Regions from separate parts of the Gordonia sp. CPCC 205515 genome, predicted to be linked through region 2. Evidence: predicted binding sites of a transcription regulator. Region 2 holds the regulator's gene; the other holds the start of a gene.
The links. Region 2 encodes HspR, which represses chaperone genes until heat shock. Its sites were predicted from a motif close to ANNTGAGTNNNNNNNACTCANNT; they were not measured.
Positions count from the first base shown of each region.

Region 1: a site for HspR is predicted at 4,239-4,261, ahead of clpB (ATP-dependent chaperone ClpB). Genes of this name have one in related genera too.

Region 1 is NZ_JBCLVJ010000020.1:78,218-86,989, forward strand. Features, by position in the region: gene AAFP30_RS25840 (LysR family transcriptional regulator) at 1-863, opposite strand, end outside; gene AAFP30_RS25845 (TetR/AcrR family transcriptional regulator) at 1,003-1,602, opposite strand; gene AAFP30_RS25850 (carboxylesterase/lipase family protein) at 1,645-3,246, opposite strand; gene AAFP30_RS25855 (SRPBCC family protein) at 3,314-3,799, opposite strand; gene AAFP30_RS25860 (ArsR/SmtB family transcription factor) at 3,796-4,140, opposite strand; gene clpB (ATP-dependent chaperone ClpB) at 4,334-6,886, shown strand; gene AAFP30_RS25870 (VOC family protein) at 6,979-7,332, opposite strand; gene AAFP30_RS25875 (class I SAM-dependent methyltransferase) at 7,452-8,303, shown strand; gene AAFP30_RS25880 (MFS transporter) at 8,363-8,772, opposite strand, start outside.
Region 2 is NZ_JBCLVJ010000005.1:207,049-215,820, reverse strand. Features, by position in the region: gene AAFP30_RS08360 (FAD-binding oxidoreductase) at 1-863, shown strand, start outside; gene AAFP30_RS08355 (hypothetical protein) at 909-2,000, opposite strand; gene AAFP30_RS08350 (heat shock protein transcriptional repressor HspR) at 2,118-2,474, opposite strand; gene dnaJ (molecular chaperone DnaJ) at 2,520-3,719, opposite strand; gene grpE (nucleotide exchange factor GrpE) at 3,856-4,485, opposite strand; gene dnaK (molecular chaperone DnaK) at 4,482-6,338, opposite strand; gene AAFP30_RS08330 (TetR/AcrR family transcriptional regulator) at 6,653-7,297, shown strand; gene AAFP30_RS08325 (hypothetical protein) at 7,405-7,773, opposite strand; gene lon (endopeptidase La) at 7,865-8,772, opposite strand, start outside.

The DNA.
Region 1 (8,772 bases), on a different contig from region 2:
TGACCGATCCAGCCGATCTCGATGCGCTCGTCCACGTCGAGCGGAACGGCGACGATCGACGGATCCAGGTCGTCGGAGATGATGCCGGTCGAGATGGTGTACCCGCCAAGGCCGATCATGAGGTTGAAGATGGTTGCCCGATCGCTCACGCGGATGTCTTGCTTCGAGGACCGGGTAGAGAGGATTTCTTCGGCGAGGTAGAAGGAGTTGTTCGCACCTTGGTCGAACGTGAGCCGGGGCAGGTCTTCGAGATCGTTCAGTGTCACACTCTCTCGCCGTGCGAGGGGGTTGGTGCGGGCGATGAAGATATGCGGCGACGCCAGAAACAGTGGCGTGAAGGCCAGCCCGGCTTCACGGATCAGCTTGTTGATCACGTTGGCGTTGAACTCATTGCGATAGAGCACACCGATCTCGCTCCGCAAGGTGCGAACATCCTCGATGATGTCCCACGTCCGGGTCTCGCGAAGACTGAACGAATACTCCGCGGCCTCAGACGCTTTCACCATGCGGGCGAAGGCATCGACGACGAACGAGTAGTGCTGGGTCGATACGGCCAGGAGTCGACGCGAGGGCCCGCGGCCGAGGTACCGCTGTTCCAGGAGTTCGGATTGCTCGACCACCTGGCGCGCGTAGCCGAGGAACTCCGCTCCGTCTTCGGTGAGGGTCACTCCCCGGGTCGAACGCACGAAGAGTGTTCTTCCCAAACGGCTTTCGAGGTCCTTCAGTGCGGCGGACATGGTCGGTTGCGCGACGTAGAGCAGGTCTGCCGCGGCACTGATCGATCCCTCCGCCGCGACTTCCACGAAGTATCGCAACTGCTGCAGGGTGATTCCCCGCACCGCTCCCGCGACCTGCCGTGCCATGGCACGAGCCTATCGTGCGGTGGTCGTGGAGTTGGTCCTCGATCCGCGGCCAGGTTGCGAGCCGGTGGGATGCCTTCGTTCAACGCCGGCGTGGTGACCGGGCCGCGCGAGGAGATATATCGGCGGTGAGGTGGGCGGCTCAGCGTGCCGCCGCGCGGGTTGCCGCATCGAAGAGTGTCCAGAGTTCCCGTTTCTCGTCGTCGACGACGGCCCCCTCCCGGATCCGGACGAGTGCGGCGTCGAGAGCTGCGCGGAGGGTACCCGCCAGGATCGCCGGATCGAAGGTGCGGAACTGACCGGATCGCTGTCCGGCGGTGAGGATCTCGGTCACGTCATCCATCTCGGTCTGGTGCTCACCTTGTTTAGGCCGCGATTTCTCGGTGGTGCGGTAGATCGCTGACAGCGCTGTCATTTCGCCCGGATACCGGGCGTAGAAGTCGAGGCTGCCGGTGATGAACTCGCGCAGCGCATCTCGCGGCGACGGTGCCGTCTGGACACGGTCGGCGAGTGCACCGCGGGCGAGTTCGTACACGTGGCCCACGACGGCGTCGAGCAGTGAACTCCGGTCACGGAAATGATAGGTCACCACCCCGCGGGTGACGCCCGCCCGCTCGGCGATCTGCGAGATGCTCGCGCGCTCGGCACCGACCTCGGTGATCACCTCGATAGCGGTGTCGATGAGCTGGGTGCGCCGGGCGCGATGGATGTAGGTGTCGTTCTCGACGCGGGCGGATGGCACGAATCTCCTGTTCTGGGCGTAGTGATTTCGGGTCGGGCGATGTCATAGCCAGAAGTCGCACTGGTGGTCGGTGGAGTAGTCGACGTCGCGGGTGGCGGAGGTCCCGAACTGCAGTACGCGGGTGGTGTTCTCCGCGGTACGGGTCACCTGAGGTCCGTTCGGGATATCTGGTGTCCCGGTGCGCGCGAACGTGGTCCAGTAGTCGATCAGCTGATCGGCGATCTGTTGTTGTCGCGGCGAACTGAGGAGATCGTGTCCGCCGAGGTCGAAGTAGTACGGAGTGTCGGTGGCGTGGGCGGCGCCCTGCGGAATAGTGGTGATCTGGTTGACGTTCGGTGCGTTCGCGTCGGCGAATTCGTACACATAGGTGGGGGCTCGACGCGACATCACTCGCGCGCCGTCGAGCGTCGGGCACGACCACACGGCATCTGTGGTGACGGTCGACCACGCGATCCCCGGACTCGGGAAGTCACGCAGCGGGTAACGGGACAGCACCTCGGGTGCTCGTGGACCGAAGGCCGTCGTGACGAGTTGCGGATAGGTGAGGGCGGTGACCGCATCAGGTTGTACGGCGAGCAGACCCCCGACGAACGATCGTTGTTCGTCATGGTTTCCGCCGGTGATGACCGGAATCGATTGCTGTGCCCCCTGTCTCAACGCATCGGCGGGATCGGTCGGGAGGAGGTCGGTACCGTAGGTGAGTTGGTCGGAGAACTGGTCGTCGACCGTCAGGAGGCGGTCGACCGGCGCTTTCCGCAGGCAGTCGATCATCTCGGTGCCGCCGCAGCCGAGGCCTTCGGCCGCCGCGGTGCTGGTGGCGTGGTTGTCGGCGACCGAGGTGTACGGCGTGTGTGCGGGCACACCCGGATACAGTGCGCCGTCCGGCCAGTGCAGCATGCAGGACCCCGAGGCGAGGATGGCTTTGTCCAGCAACCCTTTCGACGCCGGCGAGGTGAGTGCCGCGCAAGCCGACATCGCGCCCGCCGACTCGCCGAACACGGTGACGTTGCCGGGATCTCCACCGAAGGCCGAGGCGTTGGCTTTGACCCAGTGGAGGCTCTGGATCTCGTCTGCCAGACCGAAATCACCGCCCCCGGTCATCCCGGGCAGGCCGAGATAACCGAACACGCCCAGACGGTAATTGATCGTCACGACGACGACGTGCCCGCGATCGGCGAGCCGCTGTGCGTCGTAAGCGCTTCCGGCGCCGCTCGTATACCCGCCGCCGTGCCACCACACCATCACCGGCAGTCGGGTGTCGGAGTTGTTCTGGCGGGGTGTGGTCACGTTGAGGGTCAGGCAGTCCTCCGACGGTGCGGGATGGTCGCCGGGCACCGGAAGACTCTGCGGGCACGGACTGCCTGCGTGGGTGCCGTCGACGACGGCGTCCGGTGTGGCGACGGCACGCGGCAGCGTCCACCGCTGCTCGCCGGTCGGCGGGTGTGCATAGGGGATGCCGAGGAACTGGCGCCCGCGCTCGGAGGTGATGCCGTGGACGTGGCCACTGGTGGTTGCCACGTCGATTGCGGTGGGATTCGTGTGCTGTTCGGGCGCCGTCGAGCAGCCGGCGATCGTAGCCACCGCCAGGATCACGCCCGCGAGCAGGCGTCGGGGTGCGTTGAGGTTTCTGAGTGTTGGCCTCATTATTCCCACTATAGGCGAAAATTTCTCACCTACGGGAAAAGAGCGGACGGGGCTGGTTATGCACCCGTCACTTCGGCACCTGCGCGTCGACGACGTCGCGGTAGCGCTGCAGGTAGAGGGGCCAACCGGCGTCGCCGCCGATGCCGTCACGCACCGACTCCCAGCCGGGACCATGCCGGTCGAGTTGGCGGTGCTCGAGTTCCACCCGGGTGGCCGAATCACCCTCGGGGACGAAGCGGATCTCGACCTCGCTCGTGCGGGCCGGATCGGATTCGATCTGCCAAGTGGGGCCGATATCCCAGCTGAAGACGATGCGATCAGGGCGGTCGAACACCAGGATGCGGGCCCATCGGCACTCGCTGCCGTCGATGCCGCGGTCGATGATCGCGCCGCCCTCGCGGGGTTCGAGGACGGTTTCGGCGATCGGCACATTCAGCAGGTTGTGTTCGGGTGGCTTGAAGTCTCCGAGACGCTCGGTGAATACGGCGAAAGCTTGTGCCGGCGGTACCGGCACCGTCGTCGATTGGCGAATTGTGGTGTCATCAGCGCTCATTGAGGGCTCTCCTTGTCCTCTGGGTTGGCCGGGTTCTCGCTGGCGGCAGCGGTGAATCCCGTCAGGGTGCGTCGCCAGAAGGTGTCGAGTTGATCCTTCAGTGCGGACAAGGCCGCGGCGTCGACCGAATAGATTCGACGGGTGCCACGCTCCTCGTCGACGACCACTCCGGCCTCTTTGAGCACCTTCAGATGCTGAGAGACCGCCGGACGGCTGATCGGGAGCCGGTCGGCGAGTTCGCCGACCGGTAGCGGGCTCTCGGCGAGGAGCGCAAGGATCTGCCGGCGTGATCCGTCGGTGAGCACATCCCAGGCGCCGTCCGCCCTTCCGTCAGTCGTCACGAACGGTAAGTCTTCACTTACCATGATGTGATGTCAAGTGCCTTTACCGATGGTCCGCGTCGGCCAAATCTGTGATCTATGTCACGTCTGTCCAGTAGACTTGAGCGAAATACACTCAACTCTGCTGGCGTTGCACCTCTCGAATGGCTCATACTTGAGCCTATTGGACTAAAGAGAGAAAGGTACACGCCAAGTGGACAGCTTCAACCCGACCACCAAGACACAGCAGGCATTGAGCACTGCCGTGCAGGCGGCGGCCGCTGCCGGCAACTCCGACGTGCGTCCGGCTCACATCCTGGTGGCCCTGCTCGATCAGTCCGATGGCATCGCCGCGCCGCTGCTCAAGGCGGTCGGGGTGAATCCGTCGACGGTTCGCGCACAGGCCCAGGCACTCGTGGATCGCGCGCCGACGGTCGCCAGCGCGAGCGCCCAACCACAGCTTTCCCGCGAGTCGATCGCGGCCATCACCGCAGCTCAGCAGCTGGCCGGTGAACTCAGCGACGAGTACGTCTCCACCGAGCACATCCTCGTCGGTCTCGCGACCGGAGATTCTGATACCGCCAAGCTGCTCGCCAACGTGGGGGCCACCCCGCAGGCGCTGCAGGAGGCGTTCGTCGCCGTGCGCGGCACCTCACGGGTGACCTCCGAAGACCCGGAGTCGACGTATCAGGCGCTGGAGAAGTACTCCACCGACCTCACCGCGGCGGCCCGTGAGGGCAAGCTTGATCCGGTGATCGGTCGTGACGCCGAGATTCGTCGTGTCGTGCAGGTGCTTTCGCGCCGGACCAAGAACAACCCGGTGCTCATCGGTGAGCCCGGTGTCGGCAAGACCGCGATCGTCGAAGGCCTCGCTCAGCGGATCATCGCCGGTGACGTGCCGGAGTCGTTGCGCAACAAGACGGTTGTGTCCCTGGACATGGGATCGATGGTCGCCGGTGCCAAGTACCGAGGCGAGTTCGAGGAGCGACTCAAGGCGGTTCTCGAGGAGATCAAGGGCTCGTCCGGTCAGATCATCACCTTTATCGATGAGCTGCACACCATCGTGGGGGCCGGCGCCACCGGCGATTCCGCGATGGACGCCGGCAACATGATCAAGCCGATGCTCGCCCGTGGTGAGCTGCGCCTGGTCGGTGCCACCACACTCGAGGAGTACCGCCAGTACATCGAGAAGGACGCCGCACTCGAGCGTCGCTTTCAGCAGGTGTACGTCGGAGAGCCGTCGGTGGAGGACACCATCGGCATCCTGCGTGGCCTCAAGGAGCGCTACGAGGTGCACCACGGCGTGCGCATCACCGACTCCGCATTGGTCTCGGCCGCAACACTTTCCGACCGCTACATCACCTCCCGCTTCCTGCCGGACAAGGCCATCGATCTTGTCGACGAGGCCGCGTCGCGGCTGCGGATGGAGATCGACTCGCGTCCCGAGGAGATCGATGAGGTCGAGCGGATCGTGCGTCGCCTCGAGGTCGAAGAGGTTGCGCTGCAGAAGGAGACCGACGCGGCGTCGAAGGAACGTCTCGAGAAGCTGCGCGGCGAACTGGCCGACCAGAAGGAAAAGCTCAACGAGCTCTCCGCCCGCTGGCAGTCGGAGAAGACCGCCATCGACGCGGTCCGCGACCTCAAGGAGGAGCTGGAAAAGCTTCGCGGAGAAGCTGATCGCGTGGAACGTGCCGGCGATCTGGGACGTGCCGCCGAACTGCGGTACGGCAAGATCCCGGGCCTGGAGAAGCAACTCGAGGCCGCGATCGAGAAGACCGGCACCGATCCTGGGCAGGACGTGATGCTGCAGGAGGAAGTCGGACCCGACGACGTCGCCCAGGTGGTGTCGGCGTGGACCGGAATCCCCGCGGGCCGCATGCTCGAAGGCGAGACCGCCAAGCTGCTGCGCATGGAAGATGAACTCGGACACCGAGTCATCGGACAGAGGGATGCGGTGCAGGCGGTGTCGGATGCGGTGCGTCGTGCACGCGCCGGTGTCGCCGACCCGAACCGGCCGCTCGGCTCGTTCATGTTCCTCGGCCCGACCGGCGTCGGCAAGACCGAGCTCGCCAAGGCGCTCGCCGAGTTCCTGTTCGACGACGAACGCGCCATGGTGCGGATCGACATGAGTGAGTACGGCGAAAAGCACAGCGTCGCACGACTCGTCGGTGCTCCTCCCGGTTACGTCGGATACGAGGCGGGTGGCCAGCTGACCGAGGCGGTGCGCCGTCGTCCGTACACGGTGGTGCTCTTCGATGAGATCGAGAAGGCCCACCCGGACGTGTTCGACGTGCTGCTGCAGGTGCTCGACGAAGGTCGACTCACCGACGGTCAGGGTCGCACGGTGGACTTCCGCAACACCATCCTCATCCTCACGTCCAACCTGGGCGCGGGCGGTGACAAGGATCAGGTGATGATGGCGGTTCGCAGTCGGTTCAAGCCGGAGTTCATCAACCGACTCGACGACGTCATCATCTTCGACGCGCTGAGCCCGGAGGAACTGGTGTCCATCGTCGATATCCAGTTGCGGCAGTTGGGCAAGCGCCTTGCGCAGCGTCGACTGGACCTGCGGGTGACGGCGAAGGCCAAGGAATGGCTGGCCGAGCGTGGCTTCGATCCGCTCTACGGCGCCCGCCCGCTACGGCGGCTGGTGCAGCAGGCGATCGGCGACCAACTCGCGAAGGCGTTGCTGGCCGGCGACATTCACGATGGCGACATCGTGCCGGTGAATGTGGGTGCCGACGGAGAATCGTTGGTGCTCGGCTGAGCTGACTGAGATCGGCCCCGTGAACGGGTGCCGAGGGGATATGCCCCTCGGATGCCCGTCACGGGGCTGATTTTCGTTGGTCGGCCACGTGCTCAGTAGTTCGGCCGGAAGGCGCCGATGAAGGTGATCGTGTTGCCGTCCGGATCGGTGATCGTGGACAACCGGACGCCCTTGTTTGCCTCCACGACGTCCCCGCTGGTCAATCCGCGTTGGGTGAGTTCGGCGAGGTGGGCGTCGAGATCGTCGACCGCGAAATTGAGGAGGGTCTGGCCCGCCCGGTCGGGATCATGGTGCACTTGGACCCAGCCGCGTTCGGCGACCTTCCATTCCACCAGCGTCGGCATGGGGTTGTTGGTGGCAGGCGTACCGAAAAGTCTCTGATACCACTTGTTTGCGGTATCGATATCGGTGACCGGTACGACGGCAAGCACGTGTGCGATGGCCATGGTGCGACTTCCTTTCCTTTCGCGTGTCCCATATTCAGACCGAATGTCGCGCGACAATTCATCGGTGCCGCAGCCCGCGTCGAGTCCGGGTCACAATCCTGCTGAGTAGTCTCGGGATCATGGTGAACGAATCGATGCAGGAAACGTGGGCCGACGCCGGCGTCGGATGGGTGGCCAATGAAGCGACCTTCGATCGGGTGTTTACTCCGTTTACCCAAGCCCTCATGGACCGCGCGGACATCGCCGCAGGGTCCAATGTACTGGATATCGGTTGCGGCTCAGGGACTTTGCTGAAGCAGGCAGAGGGCCGCGGTGCGACGGTCACCGGTGTGGACATCTCCGAGGCCATGGTGGAGGCGGCGCGCAAACGCGTGCCGGAGGCGACCGTGACGCTGGCCGACGCGCAGACCGCGACGCTTCAGGACGGATCAGCACCGCCGTTCGATCACATCATCTCGCGGTTCGGGGTCATGTTCTTCGACGACCCGGTCGCGGCCTTCACCAACATCAGGCGCTTCGTCGCACCGGGCGGGCGCTTGACCTTCGTGTGCTGGCGCGCCGGCGGCACCACGATGTTCACTCTCGGCACCAGTGTGCTGACCGACCGGCTGAGCGCGGTAGGCGCCACCAGCGATGCCAGTGCCCCCGGACCGCTCGCCTTCGGCGACGACGGCCGTATCACCCAAATCCTGTCCGACTCCGGCTGGACCGATATCAGCATCGAACCACTCGACGGTGAATGCGACTACAGCACCGAGACCAGCGATGGCGTCGAGGAACGCCTGTCGACGGTGTTCGCCACGAGCACCGGCCGCAACGCTCGCGTGGCGTTGTACCCGGAACTCGGCGAGGACGGTTGGGCAGCACTCGTCGACGAGGTGCGTGCCGACGTGCGTCGTCACCGGGTCGACGGGAAGGTGACCTTCGTCGGGGAAACCTGGCTGGTCACTGCGAGTTCTCCGAGCGTATGAACTAACGCGAGAGCCTCTGCACCGAAGTGGTGCAGAGGCTCTCATGCTGTAACGAGATGTCAGGCCGCGACGACCGCCGCATTCTGCGTCTCGTCACCCAACTCGTGCCGGCCCATGCGGATCATCGCAGTGATCACCAGGAACGCCAGGAACATGAACCCGGCACCGCAATAGAACGCGACATCGTAGCTGTGGATACTGGCTGCCATGAACGCCTCCGGATTCACCGGGACCGGTTGTCCGGTGGCCTGATCCAGCGTCATGGCACTGCGGTGGTCGTTGGAAAAGACCTGCGCCACAATCGTGCTCAGCAATGCGACGCCGACCGAGCCGCCGACCTGTTGCGAGGTGTTGACCAGGGCACTGGCTACGCCCGCGTCCTTCACGTCGATGCGGTGCAGTGCCACCGACTGCATCGAGACGAACACCAGACCCATGCCGAGCGCGATCAACAGCTCACTGGGCAGGA
Region 2 (8,772 bases):
TCTACCGCGCGCTCATCGACGAGTTCGCCTACCTGCTGGGCGACCACTGGGATACCGAGGCCGAGGAGACCGTCGCCCAGGCCATGATGCTGACGACCGGGGTGATGCGCGGTGCGGCCGAGACCGCGCCGATGCCTGCGCTGTGGACGGCGCGGGTGGTGGAGAAGTTCCGCATCACCCGGGATCTCGCGGTGGTACGCCTGGTGACGACGGCGCCGCTGCGGTTTGCCGCCGGCCAATACCTCGAGGTCCACGTCCCGCAGCGGCCGCGGCTGTGGCGCAACCTCTCGCCGTCGATTCCGCCGAATCCGGCAGGCGAACTGGAGTTCCACGTCCGTGCCATCCCGGGTGGGGCGATGAGCGGCGCCATCGTCGCCGAAACGCGGCCCGACGACGTGTGGACGTTCTCGCAGATGCACGGCACCCTGCGGGTCGACCCGAGTCGGCCGGTCCTGATGATCGCCGGCGGCACCGGGCTGGCGCCGCTGCGCGCGCTGCTGATCGATATGGCCCGTCGCGCCGATTCACCACCGACGCACCTCTTCTACGGCATGCGGTACCCGGGTGAGCTGTACGACCTGTCCGTCCTCCGACGACTCGCTGCCACCAACCCCTGGCTGACCGTCACGGCCGTGTCCGAGGAGACCGCCGACCCATGGTGGATCACCTCACCGAACACGCCTGAGGCGCTCGGCATCGAGCATCTCGTCGGTACGCTCGCCGACGTCGTGCCACTGGCCGGCGACTGGACGGAACGGCAGGTACTGATCGCGGGGTCGGCGGGAATGATCGAGACCACGCGGCGACGACTGCTGATCGCTGGGGTGCCGGGACGGTTGATTCAGCACGATCCCGTGCACTGAGCTGTGGGTGCGCAGGCGCCCTTCGTGGCTCGCCTAGCGGCTCGCTCAGGGAGCGGGGGACACACCCCCGCCGACGCCTCCGTTGGCGGTTTCGGTGACGGTGACCGTCGTCGGGTCGGCGGTTTCGGTGACCGTCTCGGTGACGGTTTCCGTTGCGGTGCTGGGCTGGGCGTCTCGAGAGGCGGTGACGGTCTCGGTTTCACGCTGGGTCTCGACCTGGGTCTGCGTCACCGCTTGAGCGGTCTCGGTGACGGTGGTCGTCGACGCCGGTTGGGTGATGGTGGTCGTGGGTGCGGCCTCGTCCTGGTCGGCTTCGACACCGGCGAAGACTGCCGATGCGGCGATCGCACCGAGGGCGATGGCCCCCGCGAGGGCGGCGCCGATCAACCACCAGCGTCGCTGATTGGACGAATTACGGTGCGCGACAGTATTTTTGGCAGCCACCAGGGCGGCGCCGACGGCGGGTGCGAGGGCGGGTTGGTCGACGACGGTGACCGGACGGGCGAGTGCGTACTCCAGCGTGGATGCGGCATCGGGGATGTCGGCGCCGGGGCCGGTGCACACCACCGAGGTGACCGACGATCCGCCGGGGGCGGCAGTCAGGGCGTCGGCGACCTCCCGCGCACAGCTGGGATCGGTGACCGGGCCGGGTGAGCCGTAGGCGAACTCGGCGGTGCCGAGGACTTCGCCGGTGGCCGAGTCGAGGGTGACCAACGATGCGCCGGGCGAGGGCACCGCGGAACGGTCGAGGTCGATGGCCGCGATGATGCCGCGGGCGGGGAGTTCGTTGCGGGCGGTCTCGGCGAGGGCGGCCGGCAGGTCGGTGACCGACACCTTGGCGTACCACACCGGACGCGACGACCCGGGACTCAGATTGGCCTGCAGATAGTTCTGCGTGGCGGGCCGGGCGCAGGCGATACCGATCCGCTCGATCTCGTAGGGCACCGAGTCGACGAGTTCACCGATCGCGTTCTGTGCGCTCTGCGCAGACGGGTCGGCCAGGTCAACCAGGTTGCTGGCGATGATCGCACCGTCCGGATCACGCACCACCGACGCGATCTGATCCTCGATCACCGAGACGCCAAGGACCGAACCCACCGACGGACCGCCTGTGCGCGCGGCGGTGGTGTCGGCCATGGTTCGGTCCTGTCGTCGGGTTCGTGGTCGTAGACGGCCCGGCCACACGTATGCGACCGGACGGTTGCGGTGTCAGGGTAGCGAACCCCGCGCCGTGCAGGTCAGTCGGTGTCGCGGTCAGTCGGCGCTGCGTTTGCGGCGCGGCTGCCACACCACCAGCGCGCTGGTTCGCGGCACCGGCACGAGTTCGCCACCGCGTCGTTGGGTGGTCTGCTCGAGTTGGGCCTGCAGTTCCCGGACGCGCTGCTGCAGGGCATCGACCTGGTTTTCCAGATCGATGATCCGCTTGATGCCGGCGAGGTTGACGCCCTCGTCCTGGGAGAGACGCTGGATCTCGCGGAGCAGCTCGACGTCGCGCGAGGAGTACCGGCGCCCGCCACCGCTGGCCCGCTGGGGCGTGACGAGCCCCAGGCGGTCATAGGTGCGCAGGGTCTGCGCGTGCATCCCGGCGAGTTCGGCGGCGACCGAGATCATGAAGGTCGCCGTCGCGTCGAGGTCCTTGTCGCTGGCTGCCACGGCTCATCGCCCCCAATCCGATCGAGGGTCGAAACCGCTGGCCTTCTCGGCCTCGGCGTAGCTGCGCATCGCGTCGATGGCGGCGTCGTCGAGCTTGGGCGGCACGGCCACCTTGACGGTCACCAGCAGGTCGCCGGCGCCTCCGGAGCGCTTGGGCACGCCGCGTCCGCGGACGCGCAGGGTGCGGCCGTCGGTGGTGTTGGCCGGGATCTTGACCCCGACCGATCCCTCCAGCGTCGGCACGGACACCGTGGCCCCGAGCACCAGCTCGGAGATACTCACGGGCAGCTGCACTTTCAGGTCGTTACCGCTGCGGGTGAACACCTTGTCCGGCGTGACGTGCACGACGACGTAGAGGTCACCCGACGGGGCACCGCGTCGACCGGCCTCGCCTTGTCCGGCGAGCCGGATGCGTTGACCGTCTTCGACGCCGGCGGGGATGCGCACGTTGATGGTGCGCGCCCGTACCTTGACGCCGGAGCCGTCGCAGTCGCTGCACGGGTCGTCGATCCGCGATCCGGTGCCCTGGCAGTCCTGGCACGGCTCGCTGAAGCCGAACGCACCCTGGTTGCGGCTGACGAAACCGGAACCGTTGCAGTTCGGGCAGACCCGCGGGCTGGTGCCCGGCTTGGCGCCGCTGCCGTGACAGGTGGTGCACGGCGCGGGGCTCGTGACCCGGAGTTGCACGGTGGTACCAAGTGCGGCGTCTTTGAAGCTCAGCGTCGTCTCGGTTTCGAGGTCGTTGCCGCGCTTGGGTCGGCTCGCCGTCGAGGTGCGCTGACTGCGCCCCCCGCCACCGGTGAACAGGTCACCGAACAGGTCGCCGAGGCCTCCGGCGTCGGCTCCCCCACCGCCGCCGAACAGGTCACCGATGTTGAAGTCGCCACCGGTGGTTGTGTAAGTCGTGCCCCCACCCGGGTATCCCCCGGGGAATCCGTTGCCGCCGCCACGGAATCGTCCGCCGGCGAACATCGCGCGGGTTTCGTCGTACTCTTTGCGCTTGTCGGCGTCGGACAGGACGCTGTGGGCTTCGGACACCCGCTTGAAGCGTTCCTCGGCCGCCGTGTCGCCCGGATTGGCGTCCGGGTGCAGCTCGCGTGCGAGCTTGCGGTAGGCCTTCTTGATCTCTTCAGCCGAAGCGTCAGAAGCAACGCCCAGGTCCTTGTAGAAGTCTTGTTCCAACCACTCACGTTGCGGAGCCATCAGACGTCACCTCCTTCGATATGTCTGTTGTCTGGATGAAGTTGTGTGTTCGCCCCGTGCGGAGCGAGCCACGAAGGGCCACCTGGGCCCTTCGTGGCTCGGCTAGCGCCTCGCACCTCAGGGAGCGGGATTGCGCTTATTGTGCACCAGTCTCTTCGGTTTCCGGTGCTGCCGCGGGTGCGGCGCCTGGCGCGGGATCGGTGACCGTGACCATCGCGGTACGGATCACCTTCTCGCCGAGCCGATATCCGCTGCGGTACACCTGGCCGAGGACCGGGTTGGCGCCGTCACCGTCGTGCTGGACGGCTTCGTGCAGTTCCGGGGCGAACGCGTCGCCCGGTTCACCGAACTTGGCCAGTCCTTCACCGGTGAGGGTGCTGCCGAGCTTGTCGGCGATGGATTTCATCGGGCCGTCTTCGAGGTCGCCGTGCTCGCGGGCACGGTCGAGATCGTCGAGCAGCGGCAGCAGTTTCTCGATGAGCACCTGCTTGCCGAAGGCGACCGAACCCTGCTTCTCTTCCGCGGCACGCCGCTTGAAGTTCGCGAACTGGGCGCGCTCGCGCTGGAGCGCGGCGGTCAGTTCGGCGATCTCCTCGTCGGCCACCGAGCTGGGGACCGCCTCTTCCGAACCCGGTGCCGGCTCACCGGCCGGCCGGCGCACCTCTCCCGTGTCGGGATCGATGACGCGCCGGTCGGTCACGGTGATCGGCATGTCGACCTCGTTGTCGGGGTCAACCGGATCGAGTTCGGGACCGCTCTGGGTCACTTGTTGTCTCCGGAGTTGCTCGGCTCGTCGACAACCTCGGCGTCGACGACGTCACTGTCGGCGTCGGCGGTGGCGCCCTCGGGGCCTTCACCGTTCGACGACTCGGCAGCCGAAGCAGCGTAGATCGCCTGACCCATCTCCTGCGACTCCGTCGAGAGCTTCTCGATCGCGGACTTGATGGCCGCGATGTCGGTGCCCTTGAGCGCCTCGTTGGCCTCGGCGATGGCCGCGTTCACCTTGTCCTTGACCTCGCCGGGAACCTTGTCCTCGTTGTCCTTGAGGAACTTCTCGGTGTGGTTGACCAGGGACTCGGCCTGGTTGCGGGTCTCGGCCTCTTCACGACGCTTGCGGTCCTCGTCGGCGTGCGCCTCGGCGTCCTTGATCATCCGGTCGATCTCGTCCTTGCTCAGGCCGGAACCGTCCTGGATGCGGATCGAGTTCTCCTTGCCGGTGCCCTTGTCCTTCGCGGTGACGTGCACGATGCCGTTGGCGTCGATGTCGAAGGTCACCTCGATCTGCGGGACACCCTGCGGCGCCGGAGCGATACCGCCGAGCTCGAAGCTGCCGAGCAGCTTGTTGTGCGAGGCGATCTCGCGCTCACCCTGATAAACCTGGATCTGCACCGACGGCTGGTTGTCCTCAGCGGTGGTGTAGGTCTCGCTGCGCTTGGTCGGGATGGTGGTGTTGCGTTCGATCAGCTTGTGCATCACGCCGCCCTTGGTCTCGATGCCGAGGGACAGCGGGGTGACGTCGAGCAGCAGCACGTCCTTGACCTCGCCGCGCAGCACGCCGGCCTGCAGGGCGGCGCCGACGGCGACGACCTCGTCCGGGTTGACACCCTTGTTGGGCTCCTGGCCGCCGGTCAGTTCCTTGACCAGATCGGTGACCGCAGGCATACGGGTCGAGCCGCCGACCATGACCACGTGGTCGATGTCGCCGACCGAGATCCCGGCGTCCTTGATGACCGCCTGGAACGGAGCGCGGGTGCGCTCGAGCAGATCCGAGGTGATCTTCTGGAACTCGCTGCGGGAGAGCTGCTCGTCGAGGAACAGCGGGTTCTTGTCGGCGTCGACGGTGATGTAGGGCAGGTTGATCGAGGTGCTCTGCGAGGCAGACAGTTCGATCTTGGCCTTCTCGGCAGCCTCACGCAGACGCTGCATCGCCATCTTGTCCTTGGTCAGGTCGATGCCGTTCTGGCTCTTGAACTTCTCGACGAGCCAGTCGACGATGCGCTGATCCCAGTCGTCGCCACCGAGGTGGTTGTCACCCGAGGTCGCGCGGACCTCGACGACGCCGTCGCCGATTTCCAGCAGCGAGACGTCGAAGGTGCCGCCACCGAGGTCGAAGACCAGGATGGTCTGTTCCTTCTCGCCCTTGTCCAGGCCGTAGGCCAGAGCGGCCGCGGTCGGCTCGTTGACGATGCGCAGGACGTTGAGGCCCGCGATCTGTCCGGCTTCCTTGGTGGCTTGACGCTGCGAGTCGTTGAAGTACGCCGGCACGGTGATGACCGCGTCGGTGACGTCCTCACCCAGGTAGGCCTCGGCGTCGCGCTTGAGCTTCATCAGCGTGCGGGCGCTGATCTCCTGAGCGGTGTAGTTCTTGTCGTCGATGCTGACGGACCAGTCGCCTTCGCCGATGTGGCGCTTGACCGACCGGATGGTGCGGTCGACGTTGGTGACCGCCTGGTTCTTCGCCGGCTGTCCGACCAGCACCTCGCCGTTACGCGCGAACGCGACCACCGACGGGGTCGTACGGGAGCCTTCGGCGTTGGCGATGACGGTCGGCTCGCCACCCTCGAGCACGGAGATGGCCGAGTTCGTGGTGCCGAGGTCGATTCCAACTGCACGGGACATATGTTTTTCCTCCTAGTTCATGGGTGTGCACCCAAGTACGTGTCTTTCGAACCTGGACTTCAGCGCAACCGACTCATGTCTTACTGAACGATCGAGTCGGAGTCAACCCGACTTGAGCCTACATCACTCAGGTTCTCGTAGGGTCCAACGGGTCGGCTCCCGGGATTGTTCCCGAAACGCGAGAAAAAGTTGCGCGAGATCGACTCAAGTTTACGCGGGTGATTCAGCTCACCCTCTCACTGGTCTCCCGTCGCGGTGTCCGGCTGACCTCGGTCCGTTTACACTCACTGCAACGCGATGTGGGGGGCCTTGGGGTGAGCAGGAACGCGGGCACGAGGGGCGATGCCGCGCCGGATCGGCGCACACGGTTCGCCCGTGCGACGCTCGAGGTCATCTCGACGCGCGGCCTGCACGGCCTCACCCATCGCTCCGTCGACGAGGCGGCCGGACTGCCCGCCGGATCGGTCAACTACTACGCGCCAACTCGATCGAAGTTGCTCGCGCTGGCGATGGAAGCCGCCCATGAACTCATGTGGAACATCGCGATGCGGGCCTTCGGCCCGATGCTGGCCGGCGAGGACGCCTCACCCGATCTCGTGCTCGACTGCACCACCGACTTCGTGATCGCGGTGTGCGCCGAGGGCGAGGTCTTCGTCAAGGCGCACTTCGCGATTCTGGTGGAGGCGCAGTTCGACGAGGACCTGCGCGCGCTGATGCTGCGGAACCGGGCGGCATTCATCGACTTCACCGAACCGTTCGTGTCCCGCTACGAGCCGAACCGGCCCGAGCGCACCGCCGAACTGGTGGTCGCGTTGATGGAGGGACTGATCCAGCAGCAGACGCTGGTGGCCACCGAGATGTTCCCGCGGTTCATCATCAAGGGCACCATCGCCCGGATCTTCGGGTTTCCGGGTGGGGAGTTGGAGCGGATCGCCCCGCCCCCCTCGCTGGTCGAGTAAGCCCGGCGACGAAGGAGCCGAGCGCATCGAGGCCAAGGCGCACAGTCGATCTCGATGCGGTTCCTCGCAAGCTCGGAGCCTTACTCGATCAGCGAATGGGCACTCGATCAGCGGACAGGCGCCTCGGGCTCCGGCGGGAGCGCGTCCCCGGGGAACCCGCGCGCCGGGTGCACGTCGAAGGTGAAGACTCCACCCTGGACGCCGGGGTCGTCGTTCATCAGCGCCCGCGTCGTCTCGAGGTCACGGTCGAAGATGCCGACGCCGCAGACGTCGGAGTCGTCGATGACCGGCAGGACCACCGAGAGAGCGCCCGCCGCGCGCAGTGCCATGTTGCGGCGGCCGTGTTCCCAGATGATCTGCGCCGCTTCGGGTGCACCGTATTTCAGGCCGGCCCGCAGGATGACGATCGAATACGGCTGGGCGTATTGCAGGATCGTCTGCATTTCTTCATCGGTGATCTCCGGCAGTTCGGACATACGATCTCCTCTGCTCGCGTAAACAACACGAAATACGCGGTACCGCGACAATTATTGTCGCGGTACCGCGCATTCGTGTCGGTTATGCGGATCAGGCAGCAGCAGTTGCCGTTTGCTCTGCCGGCTCCAGCGCCTGCTGCACGATCTCGGCCACGTCGGCCACCGGCGTCACCGTCACCGCGTCGAGCACCTCGGCCGGCACGTCGTCGAGGTCGGCCTCGTTGCGCGGCGAGATGAACACCTGAGTGAGTCCATTGCGTTGGGCGGCAAGCAGTTTCTGCTTGAGTCCACCGATGGGCAGGACCCGACCGTTGAGCGTGACCTCACCGGTCATGCCAACCTCGGCGCGCACCTTGCGGCCGGTGGCCATCGACGCCAGCGCGGTCACCATGGTGATGCCGGCGCTGGGGCCGTCCTTGGGCACCGCCCCTGCGGGCACGTGTACGTGGATTGTCCCGTCGAGCGCGGTCGGGTCGATACCGAGTTGGGCCGCATGCGCCCGGACGTAGGAGAGTGCGATCTGCGCCGACTCTTTCATCACGTCGCCGAGTTGTCCGGTCAGCTGTAGTCCACCCTTTCCGTCGCCGGCGTCGGTGCGGCTCGCCTCGATGAACAGGACGTCGCCGCCCATGCCGGTGACCGCCAACCCTGTTGCGACGCCGGGCACCGCGGTGCGTTCCTCGGATTCCGGGGTGAACCGTGGGCGTCCCAGGTACTCCTTCAGGTCGGATTTCTCGACCGTCACCGGCGTGGTGGCCTTGCCGGACTCGACGTTGGTCGCGACCTTGCGCAGCGCCTTGGCGAGCAGCCGTTCGAACTGTCGCACACCGGGTTCGCGGGTGTAGTTCGCGGCAATCTCCCGCAGCGCGTCGTCGGTGACCGTGACTTCCTCGGGGGTCAGTGCGGCGCGGTCGGCCTGCCGCGGGAGCAGGTAGTCGCGGGCGATGGCCACCTTGTCGTCCTCGGTGTAGCCGTCGATGGTCACCAACTCCATCCGGT